DNA from 4 places in the Paenibacillus sp. FSL H8-0261 genome. Region 2 is predicted to be linked to each of the others. Evidence: riboswitches for the same ligand, from Rfam matches in the RefSeq annotation. Region 2 holds a riboswitch; each other region holds the start of a gene.
The links. A riboswitch is a leader RNA that binds a small molecule or an ion and turns the genes downstream of it on or off. The one in region 2 is predicted to bind cyclic di-GMP.
Positions count from the first base shown of each region.

Region 1: linked by a shared signal. The riboswitch ahead of MHI27_RS04915 (glycosyl hydrolase) and the one ahead of MHI27_RS03190 (transglutaminase family protein) in region 2 are both predicted to bind cyclic di-GMP.
Region 3: linked by a shared signal. The riboswitch ahead of MHI27_RS02420 (choice-of-anchor A family protein) and the one ahead of MHI27_RS03190 (transglutaminase family protein) in region 2 are both predicted to bind cyclic di-GMP.
Region 4: linked by a shared signal. The riboswitch ahead of MHI27_RS21695 (thiamine pyrophosphate-binding protein) and the one ahead of MHI27_RS03190 (transglutaminase family protein) in region 2 are both predicted to bind cyclic di-GMP.

Region 1 covers NZ_CP150297.1:1,128,040-1,133,220, reverse strand. Annotated here, with positions in the region: gene MHI27_RS04915 (glycosyl hydrolase) at 1-1,049, opposite strand, end outside; cyclic di-GMP riboswitch class I at 1,062-1,141, opposite strand; gene MHI27_RS04910 (sugar phosphate nucleotidyltransferase) at 1,278-2,651, opposite strand; gene MHI27_RS04905 (UDP-glucose dehydrogenase family protein) at 3,336-4,676, opposite strand; gene MHI27_RS04900 (glycosyltransferase) at 4,681-5,181, opposite strand, start outside.
Region 2 covers NZ_CP150297.1:714,384-719,564, forward strand. Annotated here, with positions in the region: gene MHI27_RS03170 (phospholipid carrier-dependent glycosyltransferase) at 1-1,427, shown strand, start outside; gene MHI27_RS03175 (glycosyltransferase family 2 protein) at 1,528-2,508, shown strand; gene MHI27_RS03180 (GtrA family protein) at 2,498-2,902, shown strand; gene MHI27_RS03185 (class D sortase) at 2,936-3,586, shown strand; cyclic di-GMP riboswitch class I at 3,711-3,791, shown strand; cyclic di-GMP riboswitch class I at 3,900-3,980, shown strand; gene MHI27_RS03190 (transglutaminase family protein) at 3,994-4,803, shown strand; rRNA gene MHI27_RS03195 (16S ribosomal RNA) at 5,175-5,181, shown strand, end outside.
Region 3 covers NZ_CP150297.1:543,693-548,873, reverse strand. Annotated here, with positions in the region: gene MHI27_RS02420 (choice-of-anchor A family protein) at 1-1,845, opposite strand, end outside; cyclic di-GMP riboswitch class I at 1,956-2,046, opposite strand; gene MHI27_RS02415 (hypothetical protein) at 2,539-2,931, shown strand; gene MHI27_RS02410 (helix-turn-helix domain-containing protein) at 3,317-3,691, shown strand; gene MHI27_RS02405 (NAD(P)H-dependent oxidoreductase) at 3,756-4,298, opposite strand; tRNA gene MHI27_RS02400 (tRNA-Thr) at 4,614-4,685, opposite strand; gene MHI27_RS02395 (MTH1187 family thiamine-binding protein) at 4,781-5,089, opposite strand.
Region 4 covers NZ_CP150297.1:4,860,295-4,865,475, forward strand. Annotated here, with positions in the region: gene MHI27_RS21690 (methyl-accepting chemotaxis protein) at 1-1,083, shown strand, start outside; cyclic di-GMP riboswitch class I at 1,274-1,369, shown strand; gene MHI27_RS21695 (thiamine pyrophosphate-binding protein) at 1,488-3,131, shown strand; gene MHI27_RS21700 (carboxymuconolactone decarboxylase family protein) at 3,142-3,510, shown strand; gene MHI27_RS21705 (hypothetical protein) at 3,550-3,900, shown strand; gene MHI27_RS21710 (3-oxoacyl-[acyl-carrier-protein] synthase III C-terminal domain-containing protein) at 3,952-4,944, shown strand; gene MHI27_RS21715 (DNA-binding protein) at 5,015-5,181, opposite strand, start outside.

The sequences.
Region 1 (5,181 bases), 410 kb from region 2:
ACCACACTAGTATTTAATTTATCTCTAGTTAGGGTATAGTTGCTATTCATAAATGTTTTGATTGTATCTGCACTGTTATTCTCGTAAAGCATTTTTCCCCAGCTCATCATATACGTCCATTTACTTTGTGATTGCTGAAGCTTCTCCAGATTAGGCATTTCACCATTCTCCCCGATCGCAATCGGTTTGCCTGCGGCTAGACTCAACAAGCTGTCATAGTATTTTTGCTGGAAATCATTTTCGTATATATCTGCTGCCAGAATATCTACTTTATCAGCACCTGGATAAGTTAGCGCATAAGGATCTGACCAAACATTGGGAGCATTCGGACTCCATACCCATAACAAGTTATTTAATTTATGAACGTTAACAAAACGGTCATACATAATATTCCAAAGTTTAGAAAAGTTATTTTTCTTCCCCCACCAGAACCAGTTCCCGTTCATTTCATGATAGGGTCTCCAAAGCACCGGAACATTGGCATCGCGCAAGCTTTTTAAAGAGACTGCCACCTTATCAAGTTCAGCGATCAGATTGTTATATTGCTTGGTACCCGGTGTAACGTAACTATCGAACTCATTCTGACTAAGTGATTTTTTCACATTATCCCAGTCATAAGAGGTGCCCGGCAGGTTAGCATGAAAAGTCATAGCTACGATCCCGCCCGCTTTATTCCAGTTGATGGCGCTGTTCACCACATTTTGACGCTGCCAGGCCATCGTTCCTTCTGACTGACCGCTGATCGCGCCCAGTTCATAACCGTGAAGAGCGGCATATTGTCCGCTGGTTCCCTTCAGCATATTGTTAATTTCATCTGGACTTTCTAAATAGTCATGTTGACCAGCAATAATACCTTTTCCTGAGATCGAGTAAAAATAGTTAAGCAGCTTTACGGCTTCAGGTGAGGCTCCTGGGGTAACTGGCGTTCCAGAATTTGAAGCAGCTATGACAACAGACGGCGAAATTCCAACAGTAAGCGGAAGTGCAGTCAGAAACAAGACGAGTGACAGAAATGCGCCAAATAATCGATACGTACGGTAAGCTTTCAAAATAATCTCCCTTTCGGTAGCCAGGCTGCCACTCTTTCGAAGGCCCTATAGCTTTGCGTCCCTACCTTTCGATAGGTTTGCCTTTTCAATTTAAGAGAAATAATCTCTCTTACCGTAAGTATCGACGACAATTAATGATATATTTAGTGTTTTTATGACTTTTTTTGATAATTGAGTCAATTTACCTGTTTCAAGAAATTTTGGATTGGTTAAATAGATAGGTTAGACCTATGAAATGAATTGTTGTAGTTCTATATCATTCCAGTCTAAAGTAATACGAATGTTATCTTCTTCTACTAATTCAGAACCCGTCTGTACCTCTATAAACTCGACATCCGTCAAAGCAAGGATCGCGTGCTTCGTTCCTTCCGGTATACGTACCACGTCCCCAGCCTTCACATTATGTTTTTTCTCATTCAGCACAATACTTGCTTCGCCGCTGACGATTGTCCAAATTTCACTACGCTTGCGATGTAATTGATAGCTGATATTATTCCCCTCGGATATAAAAATCCGTTTGGTCAGCACTTCATTGCCTTCATCATATTTCACATAATCAATAACTTTGTAATGGCCCCAGCGGCGTTCCTCGTACATCGGTCTTTGTTCAAAGGTCTTCAGCACTTCTTTAATCCGTGGGCTCTCAGCTTTATGGGTAACTAGAATCCCATCCGGGCTAGCCGCAATGATCAGATCCTTCGCACCAATTACCGTAATCGGAATATCCAGCTCATTAATCAAGCAAGTCCCCTCAGAATCCGCCGTTACAAAACCTTTTCCTACATGCTTGCTGCTCATTTCCTCTGTCAGCGTATTCCACGTTCCAAGGTCCTTCCAGAATCCATCATACGGCTGCACCACAATATGTTCTTCTTTCTCCACCACTTCATAATCAAAGCTGATGGAAGACAATAGCTTATACTGCTTCTGCAATTCTTCATATCCTAAAGGCAACCCTTTACGCTGCAAAATATCTAACAAGTACCCTAAGCGGAAGGCAAACACTCCGCAATTCCACAATGCATTTTGCTCGATGAGCTGTTCTGCTTGTATGCGGTCTGGTTTCTCTTGAAAGTGACTCACCTTCATAAAACCATTCCCCCCCGCCTCTTCTGTGGTAGGAATAATATATCCGTATTTCTCTGAGGCATGTTCAGGAACAACACCCATTAGTGCCAGATTTGCTCCACTTTCCAGCATGGTCCCCTCAAGCATAGCTATGGTATCGAAAAAGGATGCTTCTACATAAGGGTCAACAGGCAATATTGCTACCGTCTCCGCTGGAGAAACACCTGCCACTGAATAAAGATAGGTAGCTGTTAAGGCGATAGCCGGAAAAGTATCCCGACGCTCCGGTTCAACAATAATCGGCACATGACTTCCCAGTTGGCTTTGTATCATTTCTACTTGGCCGCGGCCGGTAGCCAGATAAGATGATTCTGCCATCCCCGCTTCCTCCAGCTGTCTCCAGACACGTTGTACCATGGATTCTGGTTCACCTTGAGGGCTTTCAAGTACCTTTAGAAATTGCTTTGAACGTGAGTCGTTGGACAACGGCCATAACCGTTTACCTGAACCGCCTGATAGAAGTACCATTTTCATAGAATGAACCCTCCTTAATATATGGAAATGAGCATAATTGAATTGTTATCAAAACGTATAGCTTCCGCTTAGCCTTAGTTCGAGCGGATGCATTTTTAAAAAAATTTATTAGGTATGAACCACTCCAAGGGATTTTGGACTTCCGATCGCTGTTATCCTCAGATTTCCTGATTTGAACCGCCGCCAGCGGTAGAAATCCGAGGATAAAGGCGAACACTCCGTTTCTACAGTTCCAAATTCCCTTTCCGTTCTTTACCTAACCAACTTCCTCTAAATGCTTGAACCGTACTGCACCGGGCTGTACCAGCCGGAAGGCAGCACGTTTTTCTAAAGATTTGCTTCTGCTCCTATGGAGGCAGCAGCCAACGCAAGTACTACTACAACAACAAGGTTATCTGCTACTGCGATAAACAATCAGAGTACTCTAACTTTATAAATTGCTTAAAACTTATGATAAGGGAACGGAGTGACGGAGGGGAATTTTGGAACTGTAGGAGCGATAGCGTCCGCCTAAAAGCTTTCCGTAGGAAAGCTCACTTCGTAAGCATAAGCTTTTCCGGATTTCATCCGCTATTAAGCGATATAAATCAAGAAATCTGGAAACAAGAGCGGCTGGAAGTCCAAACATTCACCGCAGTTGCGACTGACACTTAACACAAAAATCTCAAGTTCAATATATATAGATTAAACCGCTCCAGCCACACTAGCAGAATAACCGCTCAATCCACCCATCTGCGGACGGCCGACAGAATGATAAACGAGGCCGGTACCCTCGATTTGCTCCTTGGAATACACGTTGCGTCCATCGATCAATACCCCATTACGCATGCTTTTCGCCAGCTGATGCAGATCAATCTCCTTAAGTAGGCTCCAATCCGTCAGGAGGCATACGGCGTCGCTGCCCTCAGCCGCTTCCTCAGGCAGATTGCACCAGCGAAGCTGCGGATGATCATATTGCTGCCTGAAATTTGTAGCTGCAATTGGATCATATAGTTTGACTGTTGCCCCTTCAGCCACCAGTGCCTCAACAATCTCTCTGGCTGGAGCTTCGCGGACATCATCAGTATTAGGCTTAAAGGCAAGCCCCCATATCCCAATCGTCGCACCGCGCAGGCTGCCAAGTGATTCATGCAGCTTGGAGATGATCATAAACCGTTGTCCCTTGTTCACTTCGACTACAGATTTCAATAATTTGAATTCGTAATCGACGTTGCCCGCAATTTGAATGAGCGCATTAGTGTCTTTCGGGAAACAGGAGCCTCCATAACCGATGCCAGCCTGCAGGAAGGATGACCCGATTCTTTGGTCCATACCCATTCCTTGTGCTACCTCGGTTACATCAGCTCCCACTTTTTCACATATATTGGCGATCTCGTTAATAAAGGAAATCTTCGTGGCCAAAAATGCATTTGAAGCATATTTGATCATTTCAGCACTGCGTATATCTGTTACAAATACATTTTCAGTGAAACCCTTATGAAGCTCGCGCATGGTTGGTTCCAGCTCTGGATTATCAAGACCAATGACAATTCTGTCGGGATGGAGGGTATCGCGAATCGCTGACCCTTCACGTAAAAACTCGGGAGCAGACACGATATCAAAAGAATGATGGGTAAACTTAGAGAGCATTTTGGAGATTTTCTCATTTGTCCCTACGGGAACTGTAGATTTAGTCATTATAATTTTGTGCCCGTCCATCGCTTTAGCGATTTCAGCAGCTGCACCCTCAATGTAGGTTAAGTCAGCTTCACCATTAGGCAGCGATGGCGTACCTACAGCAAGAATGATAATATCTGAATGCCGCACCGAATTCTGAAGATCTGCAGAAAAAGATAACCGTTCCTCACGAAGATTCAGTTCAATCAGTTCCTCGATTCCCGGCTCATAGATGGGCGATTCCATCTGTTTCAGCTTCTTAATCTTTTCCTCGTCCTTATCCACACAGATGACATGATGTCCGCCCAGTGCAAAGCACACGCCAGATACAAGACCCACATACCCAGTACCGATTACTGTCAGCTTCATACAATCATCCTCCTTTTAGAAAATTGACGTAGGCCTGCTCAACATACTGCTTGAACTTAACCATAAACGCCTGCTCATCGAATTTACGTGCATGCTCCATAATTTGATCGATATCCCAAGCGTAGGACTCTACTTCATAAATAGCCTTAAGCAGATCCTCCACTTCTTGATGCTGAAAGAACACACCATTTACATAAGGAATAATAGTATCTAGTGCCCCACCTGCTTGATAAGCAATTACCGGTCTTCCTGCAGCGTTCGCTTCCAGCGGTGTAATTCCAAAGTCCTCTTCTCCTGGAAAAATGAACGCTCTACACTGTGCCATCATTCCAGTCACTTGCTCATCTTCAAGCCGGCCCAGAAACGATACATTATCCTTAGCCATGCCTTCGAGACGCTTGCGATCTGGTCCATCCCCTACGATATAAAGCTTAAGTCCGTTACGGTTAAAAGCCTCTACTGCCAGATCAATCCGCTTGTAGGAAACAAGCCGGGAGACAATTAA
Region 2 (5,181 bases):
CTTTAAATGAAATGGCCTTCTATGAGCAGGGAGGCGAAAGAGTACCTCTTTCTATAGCCGGTGTTACACCGGATGCTAATGCAGTCGCTAAAAGAGGAGAGCCTGCCAATCTTTTTGACGAGCAGTCACTCATCCCTGAATATTCTAACTTTATGAATAGCACTTATTTTGACGAGATCTACCATGCACGGACAGCTTATGAATATACACACGGGATTGTGCCTTATGAGAACACGCATCCACCACTAGGCAAGCTATTGATCGCAGTAGGGATGGAACTGTTCGGAGTTAATCCTTTCGGCTGGCGTATTATCGGAACATTGTTCGGGATTGCCATGCTGCCTCTCATTTATGTAATGGCACTACGTCTCTTTAAAAAGAGCAAATACGCAGCACTTGCAGCTGGATTGTTCGCACTGGATTTCATGCATTTCACACAAACAAGAATCTCTACGATCGATGTATACGGAGTATTCTTCATCATGTTAATGTTTTATTTCATGCAGCGATATTACACTATGAATTTCTTCAGGCAGCCCTTAAGAAAAACGCTAATTCCGTTGTTCTGGTCCGGGCTATTCTTCGGAATTGGTGTCGCCTCCAAGTGGATTGTACTGTACGGAGGAGCTGGGCTGGCCATTATGCTAGCTATCTCGCTCTTCGAGCGCTACAGAGAATACCAAGCATCGGGACGGTTGCTCGCGGAAGGGAAGATCAAAGATAAGGAACTGCTGGGTACCTGTCGCGAAGCCGTAAATTCGTTCTGGAAGAATACCATTATTACGCTAGCAAGTTGTGTTGCATTCTTCGTAATCATACCGGTCATTATTTATAGTTTATCTTTTGTTCCGGGTTTATCTGCATCCGCAGAGGGCTTTACTATAAAAGGCTTGATTGATTCCCAAAAGAACATGTACAACTATCACAGTCAGCTTGTAGCTACACATCCTTTTGCTTCCTCCTGGTGGCAATGGCCGTTTATGAAGAGACCCGTCTGGTTCTTCAGTGGCAGTGAGGGATTGCCGCAAGGTCAGGTCAGCAGTATAGTGACTATGGGGAATCCGCTTATCTGGTGGACGGGGATTTTCGCAATGCTGGCAACACTGTGGATTACACTGAAACGCAAAGATAAGACCCTTTATATGATCTGGATCGCCTTTTTCTCACAATATGTTCCGTGGATGCTTGTCCCAAGGGAAACCTTTATCTACCATTATTTTGCTATGGTGCCTTTTATGATTCTTGGTATTGTATATATAATGAAGTTGCTAGATAGTAAATATCCTGAGGCTCGTTATGTTAGTTATGTCTATGTGGCTGTTGCTTTACTGCTCTTTGTCGCGTTCTATCCTGTCCTGTCAGGGATGCAGGTAAGCGGAGATTATGTGAAGGATATGCTGCGTTGGTTCCCATCTTGGGTTTTCTAAGATTTTTTAACAATATCTATAACAATAAGTTTATGCTTACAGCGTTATTATGAAGTACAGAAAGATGTAACGCTCCATAAAGCTTTTAGGAGGAATAAAGGTGAAAGCCAGATATAGTGTAATTGTACCCATGTTCAATGAGGAGCAAGTAATTAGCGTTACTTATGAACGTTTGAAAAAAGTAATGGACGAATGCGGCGATACTTATGAGCTAGTCTTCGTTAATGACGGAAGTCGTGATCGTTCGGCCCAGATGATTCGGGAGATCAGTGATCGGGATGAATGCGTCAAGCTAATTGACTTCTCGCGTAATTTCGGACATCAGGTAGCAATTACAGCTGGCATGGACTATGCCGAAGGTCAAGCGGTTGTTGTTATTGACGCTGACCTTCAAGATCCACCGGAGGTCATTTTGCAAATGATCGAGAAGTGGAAAGAGGGCTATGACGTTGTGTATGCGAAGCGGCTGAAGCGCCGTGGAGAAACGATGTTCAAAAAGGTAACGGCCAAGATCTTTTATCGATTGCTCAGCAGCATGACAAGTGTAGACATTCCCACGGACACAGGTGATTTCCGTCTTATTGATCGTAAGGTATGTGATGTCTTGCGAGGTCTCAAGGAAAAAAATCGATATGTCAGAGGTTTAGTGAGCTGGGTCGGCTTCAAGCAGACGATGGTGGAATATGAGCGGGAAGAACGATTTGCAGGAGAAACTAAGTATCCTCTTAAGAAAATGATTCGTTTTGCGCTGGATGGGATCACTTCCTTTTCGCATAAACCACTTAAGATTGCTACGTATGTCGGATTCTTTCTTTCCTTCTCCAGCTTTCTCTATTTATTCTTCGTATTGTTTCAAAGAATCTTTTTCACCTCATGGACGGTTCCAGGTTGGGCTTCCATTGTAGGGGTCAATTTGCTCTTTAACGGTATCGTTCTGATGCTGCTAGGTGTAATCGGTGAGTATATTGGACGGATTTATGACGAGTCTAAGGATAGACCGTTGTATATTGTCAGTGAGACTATAGGATATCGTAACGAAGAAGAAGTGGATCGCCGGAAGGATTACAAAGATGTCAGATAAGAACTTTCGGACTGCTTTCATACAGTTTCTCAAATTTAATGCTGTAGGTCTGGTAAACACCCTCATTGATTTCGTAATCTTCACATTACTGAACTCACTTGGGATGGTATATGCGTTGGCACAGGTGATTTCTTATAGTGCAGGGACAGCGAACAGCTTTATTTTGAATAAAAAAGTAACCTTCAAGGATCGTGATCGTGGCAATAAAGAGGGTTTTGATAAGACGCAGTTGCTGAAGTTTATCGTACTGAATCTGGTGGTACTCGGAATATCGCTGTTGCTAATGCATCTGTTGACTGACAAACTAGGCATTCAAGTGTTGATCTCTAAGGTATTAGTAACGTTTGTGACGGTGATCATTAACTTCTTCGGAAGTCGTAAATGGGTATTCTAAAGTTCAGTAGAACAATCTACGGAGGTGAAAATCATGCGTAAATTCTCGTATGTGCTCATACTGGCGGGGATCCTTATCATGCTCTATCCAAAAGCTAACGAATGGTATAACGACTGGCAGCAGGATAAGCTATTAGAATCGGCTGAACTGAGCACCAGTGAAAGTACTCCACCACCTGATCTGAAGAGCAGATATGCCGAGGTCACTCAGCTACTAGCGGAGGAATCAGCTCTAGATGCACAAGCACAGCCGCAAGAAACAGAAAAGCCGGAACCAGAAATTGAAGTGGGTGGCAAAGTTATCGCATTAATTGAGATCGATAAGATCGATCTGAAGCTGCCTGTATTAGAAGGGGCTACTAAAGCGAATATGAAGCATGCCGCGGCCCATATGAAAGAAACAACTCCAATAGGAGAAATAGGGAACGCCGCAATAGCTGCACATAGAGCTAGAACTACGGGCAGATTGTTTAACAGGCTGAATGAGGTTGTGATTGGGGATACGATTACGGTAAAGACTAGCGATCAGACTTATAATTACGAGGTTTATGATATTTCTGTTGTACTTCCTAGTGATGTGTCTGTTCTAGACGGGAATAACAAAGATAAAATTCTTACTCTAATTACGTGTGACCCACTAGTAGATCCTACACATCGTTTGATTGTTCATGCCAAGCTTTCCTAATCGTTGACGAGAAATAACAAGAGAATTCAAATACAGAGAAATAACTATAAAATAATAGTAAATCTAGCAATTTTGTTCTTGTTTACGAGGATAAATATGGTAGTATAAGACTATAAAAGCTAAACACGATAAACGGCAAACCTATCGAAAGGTAGGGACGCAAAGCTAAAGGGCCTTCCCGTAAGGATGGCAGCCAGTTACCGAATGAAGAGGCTTTTTTTGTTTTTATAAAATATATAAGAATCTTAGATTCATATTTCTACTTGGACTGATTCTGTTAATTTGTCTAGTGAAATTAGAACAGATAGAGCTTATACGATAACGGCAAACCTATCGAAAGGTAGGGACGCAAAGCTAAAGGGCCTTCCCGAAAGGATGGCAGCCAGCTACCGAAAGGGGTTTTATCCGTGAAAAAGGTTTATTTTATGATGGTGGCGCTGTTCGTACTGATTACTGCGGTTCCGGTAAGCACAGCTCAAGCCGCAAGTGTAGATGCAAGCTGGTTGATTACATCGAAAGTGGCTCAAGGTGTTATTGGAATTAACTATGATATTCCGAAAGATAAAAGAATCAAACTCATGATCACTAAAGACAACAGCAGCTATACATATAACTTATATGCTTCTGGACAAGCTGAGGACTTCCCTTTACAACAAGGTAATGGTACTTATAAGGTTTCTGTTCTTGAGAACACAACCGGCAATAAATACAAAGCGTTATATTCCGAAGTAGTAGACGTAACCATGAGTGACTCGAATTCCGTATATTTGGGCTCCGTACAGAATGTGAAATGGAGTTCTTCTGATAAAGCGATCCTTAAGGCAAAAGAGCTTATAAAAGGCAAAACTACAGATGAAGAGAAAGTTAAGGCAATCTATAACTATGTAGTTGCTAATGTACAATACGATTATTCTCTTGCTAATAACGTAACAACAGATTACATTCCGAACATTAACAACACTTTGAATACTAAAAAAGGAATCTGCTATGACTATGCTTCTCTTTTTGCCGCAATGCTGCGTAGTGTAGATGTGCCTGCTAAATTGGTGATGGGGAATACTAGCTACGTTACGCAATACCATGCATGGAATGAAGTGTTGATGGATGGGAAATGGGTTACTATTGATACAACGGTAGATGCATCGTCAGCGAAGAGTAAGAAGAATACGGATTTTATTAAGGCTTCAAGTAAGTATACTGCAGCAAAATACTATTAATTTGCATCGATAAATTCATAACTCTATTAAATAAACAACCAGCTTAATTATTAAGCTAGTTGTTTATTTTTCTATTAGGGGTTGCTTTTCTATGAATAGATAGGTTATTATAGTTAAGCGTTGTTAGACAGCGTACAGGCAATGTTTGAGAGAGTTATATAAACGGCTTTCGAAAAATAAAGCTTGCATTACTGAGAACAACATGATATATTATAAGAGTTGCTGCTGAGACATTAAACGGCGCCAACGAGAACTTGATCTTTGAAAACTGAACAACGAGTGAGTAGGAAATCACGAAAGTGAAATCCAAAATTAGAGAATTAATTTTCTCGTCAGATGTTTCAAAATGAGCATATCGCTCTTTTCAATACTAATTGG
Region 3 (5,181 bases), 170 kb from region 2:
CGACGGTGTCGGTGTTGGTGTTGGCGTCACTTCCGACGACGGAGTCGGCGTTGGTGTTGGCGTCACTTCCGACGACGGAGTCGGCGTTGGTGTTGGTGTCACGATCGGCGTCGGTGTTGGCGTCACGATCGGCGTTGGTGTTGGTGTCACGGTCGGCGTTGGTGTTGGTGTCACGATCGGCGTTGGTGTTGGCGTCACGATCGGCGTTGGTGTTGGCGTCACGATCGGCGTTGGTGTTGGCGTCACGATCGGCGTTGGTGTTGGCGTCACGGTCGGCGTCGGTGTTGGCGTCACGGTCGGCGTTGGTGTTGGCGTCACGGTCGGCGTTGGTGTTGGCGTCACGATCGGCGTTGGTGTTGGCGTCACGGTCGGCGTTGGTGTTGGCGTCACGGTCGGCGTTGGTGTTGGCGTCACGGTCGGCGTTGGTGTTGGCGTCACGGTCGGCGTTGGTGTTGGCGTCACGGTCGGCGTTGGTGTTGGCGTCACGGTCGGCGTTGGTGTTGGCGTCACGATCGGCGTTGGTGTTGGTTTTGGTTTTGGTGTGTGTGTTGGCTTTGGTGTGTGCGTTGGCTTCGGTGTCGGTGTTGGCTTTGGTGTGTGTGTCGGCTTCGGTGTCGGTGTTGGCTTTGGTGTGTGTGTTGGCTTCGGCGTTGGTGTTGGCTTTGGTGTGTGTGTTGGCTTCGGTGTCGGTGTCACGCACGGCGTAGGCGTCACGGTCGGCGTTGGTGTTGGTGTCACGGTCGGCGTCGGTGTTGGCGTCACGGTCGGCGTCGGTGTTGGCGTCACGGTCGGCGTTGGTGTTGGCGTCACGGTTGGTGTCGGTGTTGGTGTCACGGTCGGCGTCGGTGTTGGTGTCACGGTCGGCGTCGGTGTTGGCGTCACGGTCGGCGTCGGTGTTGGTGTCACGGTTGGTGTCGGTGTTGGTGTCACGGTCGGCGTCGGTGTTGGTGTCACGGTCGGCGTCGGTGTTGGTGTCACGGTCGGCGTTGGTGTCGGAGGTGGTTCTTCCCCTCCATATGGATACCAATGCATCTGCACCCCACCAGCAAATCCCTTTGCAATCAGCGTCCCATGCAGTTCACCGGAATTATAAGTTACTTTTGCAAGCGGAGCTAGGATAGTTCCTTCTATTGTTAAACTTCCAATATCAACAGTGCTAGCTTCATAAAAATTAAATAATACCTTGTTAGGGCTACCTCCCCAGATTTGAAAGCTTGGAATGTTAACTGAACTTCCGCTAACGTTAATGATAACTGTGGCGCTATTTGCAATATTAAACTGTAAGCCATTAGCACCAGCGAAATCGGCAGCACTAAGATTAAGAACGTTAAATGGTTCCGGAGCATCAATCGTTATTTTCCCATATTCCTTTTTGAAAGTTCCTATTGTAGCAAGCGAAGAGAATTCATTAGAACGTCCAATAAGAAATTGCTCTTCAGCATCAAAATCAATAGGAGTCCCTTTTCTCGCTGGTTCTTTAAGATCTACACCGTTGCTGGAAAAAACACCACCATAAACGGATGCTCCATGAACAGTCCCATTAGTAAAACTGATGTCATTACCAGCAATAAGAACATCTCCACCTGGATTATCCTTGGATACGCCGTAATTCTGCAAAGTAATATTACCTTTGGCCGCAAGGCGCCCATGAACCTGATCATTAGATTGTTTGAAATCGCCAAAAATAAAAGTATTAAAATTCCCTGCAATACCTAACACAGGTGTAGGAGTATAGGGAAGCACCTCCCCAGCCGCATTTACCAAATGACCTCCAGAAAGACCACTACCTACTGTCAAAATCCCCGCTAATATTAGTGCTAGCAGCGGTTTCATTCTTCTTTTCAAAAAGCACACCTCCTAAATCTATGATTTATATTCAATCAGAATAATTACCAGAAACTCTAAAGGACCTAACAACAAAAAAGACCGCCAAAAAAGAAGTGGAATTCCCTTCTCATGGCAGTCGGACGGTCATAGCGCATTTAAGACACTTTAGACTCCTGGACTTTGCGTCCCACCCTTTCAGGCGGTTTGCTATTATCATGATAATATATGTATTGACTTGCAGATTAGAACTAGCATTTTAAGCATCCTATTAAATAATCGTCTATGACTTTTAATACTTTTGAACTAATAATAGTTTAGCGCTCCATCCCCACAATTGTCAATCAATTCCTTTTGATATTCATACGCGTAAGCAAGCACAAAAAAAAGCGCCTAAAGGCGCTTCACACAAAGGTTTTCCTTTAATTTTAAAGTAACTTTATCCAACCTAATATCGATATCCATAATGGAATACTTAGAATCAAACCAAATACCATTCCACGGCGGAGACTTCCTTCCTCATTCATCCTAATTCTCCCTTTATATAAGTCTGAAGCATTATTTTTTATTATTACAATTTTAATATATTTTATTCTTTCTAATTTAGTTGTGAATTCAATCACATCGGACTAGCTGTTTAGAAATACCATTGATTATTTTTGGAATATCGGGGTAGAATACGAATATACGTTCCCATTAGAGGTGATGAGATTCATGAATAGAGCTGAAAGCAGGGACAACATGCTGGTGAAATCTTATTTATTGCTTCCGATGATTTTATCAGCTTTCGAACGGGACTCCGCCATTCTATCTGCACATTTACGAACACCCACCCCCTATCTGGAGGTTCTTGAAACAGCCGCAGCAGTTGCTACAACAGATCTAAGAGATGTTCGTTCAGAGATGAGAAAACGGGGAATCAAGGTTTATGGGCAGAACAGACTTAACACGGGGATAGAAGCCAAATTTATATGTCGTGGCTACCATGAACGAATGCTGCTGTTAAACGACATTGTCGCTGCCCAAGCTGCCATTCATATGCGCAGATATCTCGGTCTGGATATTTCATCTTTTAAGAGCTATGAAGAGCAGTATCAGATTAAGTGAAGTAGCGAAGAAGCTGCCCCCTCCCCCATTTAATTAGCGAACAAAAAAATAGGCCTTACCATGGGAGTTGGCAAGACCTGAGAGATTTATACCACAAAACACTGGGGGGTGTTTGGTGTCTTCAATATATACCTTGAACCTGAAAATAAGATGATGCTCACATGAAAATTACATTAAAAAACTTCAATTCGTCGCTTAGGCTATCCGCTTGATAGTTAGCCACGAGTGCTTTGAACTAATTGTTTCAAAATGATATAGTGAGTTCGTTGCTCGCAGGATGACTTGATAGCAGGTTGTAAAACATAATAAAGTCGGGACCTGAGTACGTAGCGACAACAGGCGTTTGCCTTTTCGTTGAATATTTTCTGAAGGAGGGTAATAGCCCATGAGTGATGAAATCTGTATACCACCTGGCATTCAGCAGAAGGACACTAGCTTTGGCTACACCTTGTCTATCATTAGTGGTAAATATAAAATGACTATTCTCTACTATCTCTCTGAAAACAAGATCGTGCGGTTCAATGAACTGCAACGGGGTATCGGCACAATACCTTTTAAGACGTTAAGCGTTATGTTGAAAGAACTGGAAGCCGACTGTCTCGTCAGGCGCGAGGAATTCCCCCAGATTCCCCCTAAAGTTGAGTATTCCTTGACCGAGAAGGGCCAATCGCTTATTCCGGTGCTGGATATGATGTGCACTTGGGGAGAGAAAAACTTCGTTCCAGCCGCGCAAGAGATAACAATACCTTTTACGATTTAACGACAACTTATGACAAAAGCAGCATTTCCATTAATGAAAATGCTGCTTTTTGTTTCAATTCTAATTACATATTTTCGATAAATTCAACATAGCCTTGCGAACTGACATCCAATTTCTTCAAGTAATCCGTACTTCCTACCGTCTCAGATTCCGTGCCATAAATGGCATAGAAGGAACGATAATCAGCGTTGCAGTACAAAAAAGTCGTGTCAAAGGGAGATAAAATACGGTCAAGCCCGTAGCCGAGTTTACCTTCTTCACTAAAGTCTTTTGCACTTCCTCCGGCAGTTACAGCTAATGCGATTTTTCGATTTCTTAATTTATCACTCTTCGAACCATATGCCCATCCGTAAGTAAATACTTCGTCCAGCCACTTTTTAAGCAGAGGTGGACTACTAAACCAGTAGACAGGGAATTGTAAGACGAGCTTATCATGCGCTTCAATCAGTTGTTGTTCCTTTTCCACGTTGATTTTTTCATCGGGATAGGCTTTGTACAGCTCGTGCACCGTATATTTGTCTGGATATTTACGGAGTTCTTCGATCCAGCGTTTATTAACGACGGATGTTTCGATGTTTGGGTGCGTGACGACAATAAGTGTTTTCAATGGTGTATCCTCCATGTTTGAATCAGATTTAGGACTTGAGTATACCTCCCACCATGCCATCGCGTAAGTATGCACTTTTAGTTCACGTACTTACCTAAAGGTAAGCACTGCAACCTGCCTGCACGTATGATTGATGTATAGTCTTCGGGGCGAATCTCGTCTTCGGTGTACACCAAATATCACACAAGAGAGACTGGGTCATTCCGCCATTTTACTTGAGTAAAGGTTAGACGAATGTTAGAAGATAGGTGATTTCAAGACAAATGGCACGGTCCCGAAATCCCGGAAACCGTGCCATTGCGCAATTCTTAGATATGCTGGTGAAGGGAATTGAACCCCCGGCCTACGCATTACGAGTGCGTTGCTCTACCCCTGAGCTACACCAGCTTAAGGCTGATTTTTCTGTCAAACAAAAAATATTATACAACTTTCAGTCAGAAACGCAAGCCTATTTCTCCCTATTTCCCTACTCTCCCAAACTGCTATTCCACCTGTAGTTTACGCTCCACAGACTCCAGCTTTCCACGGCTAGTGGAGGGTTTATCGCGGCGGTCGTCTATTTTAAGTGAGGTAGAGACACGCTCTGCACCTGCGGCAAAAGGAGACTCGTGCAGCGCTTCGACTGCAGCAAAAATACGCTGAAGAGGCCCTTCGATGATTGTACCCATGGATGTAAGCTCATAAGTAATCCCTTCTACCGTCTTCAGCACTCGCTGCATATCCGCAACATAGCTGCTAAGGCTCGTACTACCTGTTCCAATCGGAATAACGGTTACTTCAGCAATAGGCATGAGAATACCTCCTCGGAATTTTAAAGTATGTGTGTCCTTCTATTGTAACAACTCCACCGCTCTCCCACAAATGATCTCAGCTTTATTATGCC
Region 4 (5,181 bases), 2.7 Mb from region 2:
CGCTTTATCGAGAGAACGCTTACATCTTCATTTGATGACATCGCGAATGTATCTCATAGTATTTCAAAAGGGGATTTTACTAGTAGAGCCGATGAGAACGGCTCTATGGGGGACGTAAGTCGTTCCTTTAATACTATGATTGACAAGCTCAAGAAGATTTTGACAGAAGCATCACAAATCACTCGTCAAGTTATGGATGCAAGCCGTGGAATCGAAGATAAGAATCAGAATTTGAAAATTGTCATGGCACAGGTAGCCTCTTCGTCTAACGAGCTAGCTCTTGGTGCAAATGAAATATCTACGGATATCGCTGAAATGACAGAATCCATTAAAGATATTGAGAATAAAGTATCCAATTATACGAACTCAACGAAAGAAATGAACAGACGTTCAATACATACATTAGAACTAGTTGAACAAGGACGGCAGTCCGTTGATACTCAAGCTGAAGGCATGCGCAAAAACATCCAGGCTACTCAAAAAGTAGCTGATACTATCGAAGCCCTGTCTCATAATGCTCGCGGAATTACGATGATTACAAAAACCATCACAGAGATCGCTGAACAGACCAACCTCTTATCGCTGAATGCCTCCATCGAAGCAGCACGCGCCGGGGAGCATGGTCGAGGATTTGCTGTAGTCGCACAGGAGGTTCGTAAACTTGCCGAAGAATCAACGGCTTCAACGAAGGAAGTCTTTGGCTTAGTTCGGAGCATCGAAACTGATATCAAACAAGCGATTGACAATATCGCTATCAACGAAGAAGTCGTACAGGTACAGAATGAGATGATCACTCAATCTGCTCATATCTTTGCTCAAATTGTGCAAAGTGTGCAGTATATTACCGAGCAAATCTCTTCCTTCTCTGCTGAAAGTGATCTGATGTTGGAAAGTGCCTTGAAAATCTCAAGTGCAATAGAGAATATCTCTGCAATCACACAGCAAACCGCTGCCGGCACCGAGGAAGTATCCGCCGCTATGAATGAACAAATTAATGCCCTGCAGTCCGTCGCTGAAGAAACTGAGAAAATGACACAGGCTGTGTTTAATCTACAGAAGACTATCCATATTTTCAAGTTTTAAGTCACTTGCAAATCATATAAACAAGTCCAAAAACTCCTCCTAAGTTTTGACTTAGGGGGAGTTTTTTTATATCTATTATTTCATAGGTTGGACAAGACTTTCGTCAAAATTCGAGTTAATTTGCGAAAATATATTGACAAAGGTACTCTAGGAATATATTGTAAAGGAAAATTCTTCTTATAAATTTTAAAATTAATATTGGCAAAATCTTCGAAAGAGGATGACGCAAAACCATGGATCTACAGCCTCATTTTTAATCAGAGGCCATGACTGCCAGGTTGCAGAAAACCAAGACGACTGAACTATTGTTCAGTCTCTATGGCGATTTATGCCACCAACCTGTGCCCTAATTCAGAGCACAGGTTTTCTAATGTTTGATTTTAAAATAACAATCAACTTGTGAGGTGTATTTTTTGAAGACAGTCGCAGATTACATGTCGGAAGCACTACGGAACCTAGGTGTTACCCATTCCTTTGGTATTATTGGGAAATCCATTTGTCCTATTGTTCTTAAAATGGTAGATTACGGTATTGAATTTATTCCTGGGAGACATGAGTCCAGTTCCGGCTTCGAAGCAGCCGGGTATGCGCTTAAAACTGGAAAACTAGGTGTAGCTTTTGGTACTTCAGGTCCTGGTGGAACAAACCTATTAACTGCAGCAGCACATGCTAAGGCTAACAACCTACCTGTCCTATTTATTACTGGCCATCAATCTATTAAAGAGCTTGGAATTCCCCAATGTCAGGACTCTACCTCTTTTCTAGCTGATTTAGCTGATATGTTTAGACCTGCCACCTTATATAGCAAGCTTATTGAACGTGGAGATCACTTTAACACAATCTTTAATCATGCCATATCCATTGCTTTGAGCGGTAATCGTGGTCCAGTTCACCTTTGTATTCCTTTTGATGTACAAACGGAATTGCTAGAGGAATGTAATATTGTAATCCCTGAACGCGAATCACTGGTTAGCCATGCTAATATCGACCGTGTACTTGATGCTATAAATAACTCTAAGAATCCAATAATTATCGCAGGTAAGGGCGTTAACCGCTCAGGAGCACATAGTGAGCTAATTCAATTAGCGGAAACATTTAATATTCCTGTAGTTACATCTCCAGGTGGTAAAGGGGCTATAGCTTGGGATCATTCACTCTATCACGGTCCAATTGGAGTAGGCGGTTGTACCCATGGGGATGACTTGCTGAATCAAAGTGATCTATTTATCGTTCTCGGGTCACGTTTAAGTGATATGACTATTTGTAATCTTAAAAGGGAAAATCATCCTGCAACATTAATTCAGTTTGATAGCGATCCGACTTTTGTCGGAAAAATATTGTTCTCTAAAACGATTCCAGTGACTGGAGATCTACGCGACAATCTAGTTTACTATCTCAATAATATTGACACGAACAACATCACAAAACGCGAAGCACCGACAAATTCCGATTATACCGAAGAGCCTCCGATTTTACCAAACCTTTCACTTGCATCGGTCTTGAGTACGATGAGTGATTTGATTCCTTATAACAGCACAGTCTTTGTTGATGATGGAAGTCACGGTTTCCATGCTGCGAAATGGTACAAGGTTAAGAAACCGGGCAGTTTTGTTTTCGATGCTTACTTTGCTTGTATGGGTAATTCCATCGGAATGGCGATTGGTGCAAAGGTTGCTGCTCCAGAAGAAACGATCTTCTGCATTACAGGAGATGGCTGCTTTATGATGCTAGGCGCAGAGATTAACGCTGCTGTCTGCAAGGATATTCCTGTCATATTCATTGTTGTGAATAATAAACAGCTAGATATGGCTCTAAAAGGTATGGAAAAAACTACAGGACGTATTGACGGAACTATCTACGAAGTCCCTATGGATGCTGTGAAATTCGCAGAATCACTAGGCGCTAAGGGTTACAAATGTGAGACAGCGGAGGAGTTCGAAACAGCCATCAAGGACGCTGTTGCCATCAACCGTGTTGCCGTCATTGAACTGCTAACAGACCGTGATGAGGTCCCTCCGACTGCTCACCGTACTTTGAACCTAAATTAGGAGGTCACTTATGAAAGACAATGTAAACAGTGGTCTGAACCACTTCACGAATCTCTCTGGAGACTACGGAGCTAAAGCACTGGCTCCGATTAAAGAACATTTCCCCGATTTGGCTGAATTTATTATGGGGAATGCCTACGGCGATATTTTTCAACGCAACACAATCGAAGCTGACTGGAAGGAAATCGCAGTTATCTCTGCCCTGATTTCGATGGGTCAGTTTGATCAATTGGGTGTTCATTATGTCATGGCTCTTCGTGTGGGAGTTACTGTAGAACAACTCAAAGGTATTCTATTACACTTAGTACCCGCTATAGGGGCACCTAGAATCATCACCGCTTTTAATATTCTTCTCGAAACGATTGAAGAAATAAAGTAACTATTTTCAGTAAATTAAAATATCGGGAGAGATGTTAACGTGGGACAGTTTATTTTAAAGACAGACACTACTAAAAAAGTGATCAATATTGAGCTGGAAGGAACATTTTCTGAAGAAGATGGTCTGAAATCTATCCAAGCTTATCAACAAACTATTAATCCTATCACTCCAGCAGACTATGAATTACAAATCGACTGCAGAAAGCTAAACGTAACTGCACCTGATGTTGTACCTCTTTTGGAAGGTTGCTTCGTAATGTTTAAGAATGATGGATTTGTAAAAGTAAATCTAACCCTTGAGAATAACCCAATTCTTAAAATGCAGCTTGCTCGTCTGGGTCGTAAAGCAGGACTAGATAACATCGAGATCATTTCCACCGTTACAGCTTAATTCTTCTTATAACTAAAAAAACTATAGAGTTTTTCAGGAGGATTCATTCATATGACCGGAATTCGTATTCAAGACATTGATATCTATCATCCTAGTAATAAAGTTGGTAACGACTTTTTTATTAAGCATTTTGACGAAAAGGGTATTGATATCCGAGGTCTACTGACCACTTTAGGTCGTGATACGCGCTATAGCATTAAGAATGAGGAAGAAAATTCTCTTACGATGGCTTTTGAGGCTGCCAGTAATGTGTTGGATAAAAATGGTCTCACTGGCGCTGATATCGATCTTATTGCCTATGCAAGTCAAACTCCTGAATATATCTTTCCTACTAACTCTTTAATGATTCACCGTTTAATTAACGGCGCATCCCATACAATTTGTATAGATAGCAACGCTAACTGTGCAGGTATGACTGCTTCCGTAGAACAGGTGAGCCGTCAAATGCAAGCCAATCCTAGAATTAAACGTGCTTTGGTCATCGGATCCGATTATGTAGCACCTCATGCAGATAAGAATGATCCAGTCTATTATGCTAACTTCGGTGATGCAGCTGCGGCAGTCCTTCTTGTGCGCGATGATAATGCGGTAGGCTTCATTGATTCTGTCTATCAAACAGACACATGCGTTTATGGCAACTCCATGTTCCCGGCTGAAGGCTTGGCTAATCTGGGTAGAAAAGGCGTAGCGGCTGGAGAATTCAATGTGAAGTTCATTCCATTTGATGATTCCATTTGCGTAGATGCTGCTTCTGAATCGATTCGCACGCTTCTATCTGATAACAACATAGCGCCTGAATCTATTAAAGCGGCCTGTTTCTCACAGCTTTCACTGCCTAATATCGTTGGTGTTTGTGAAAAAGTGGGTATTGATCGTGAGGTTGCGGTTTACATAGGTGATGAATTCGGGTACACCTCAACCAGTAGCCCGTTTATCGCTCTACACAAAGCTATTACTACAGGAAAGATCGAACGCGGAGATAAAGTTCTGTTCTGGACAGTGGGCGCTGGATGGCAAAACGTTGCATTTGTTATTGAATATTAAGCGTTACAACCTAAAAAGCGGCAGGCCAAGGATTATCCTTAGCTTGCCGCTTTTTAGGTTGATCTGTTCTTTAGGACTCGCTGGCAAAGGATAACCCCTTTTCAGTGAGCGCACGCCGTAGTACATCAATCCCTTTTGGTCCCATCCCATGGAGCTGCAGAAGCTCTGACTCAGTGAGCTTACTGATTTGGTGAATCTGTGTATACCCAGCACCATGAAGTGCTCGAAGTGCAGGCT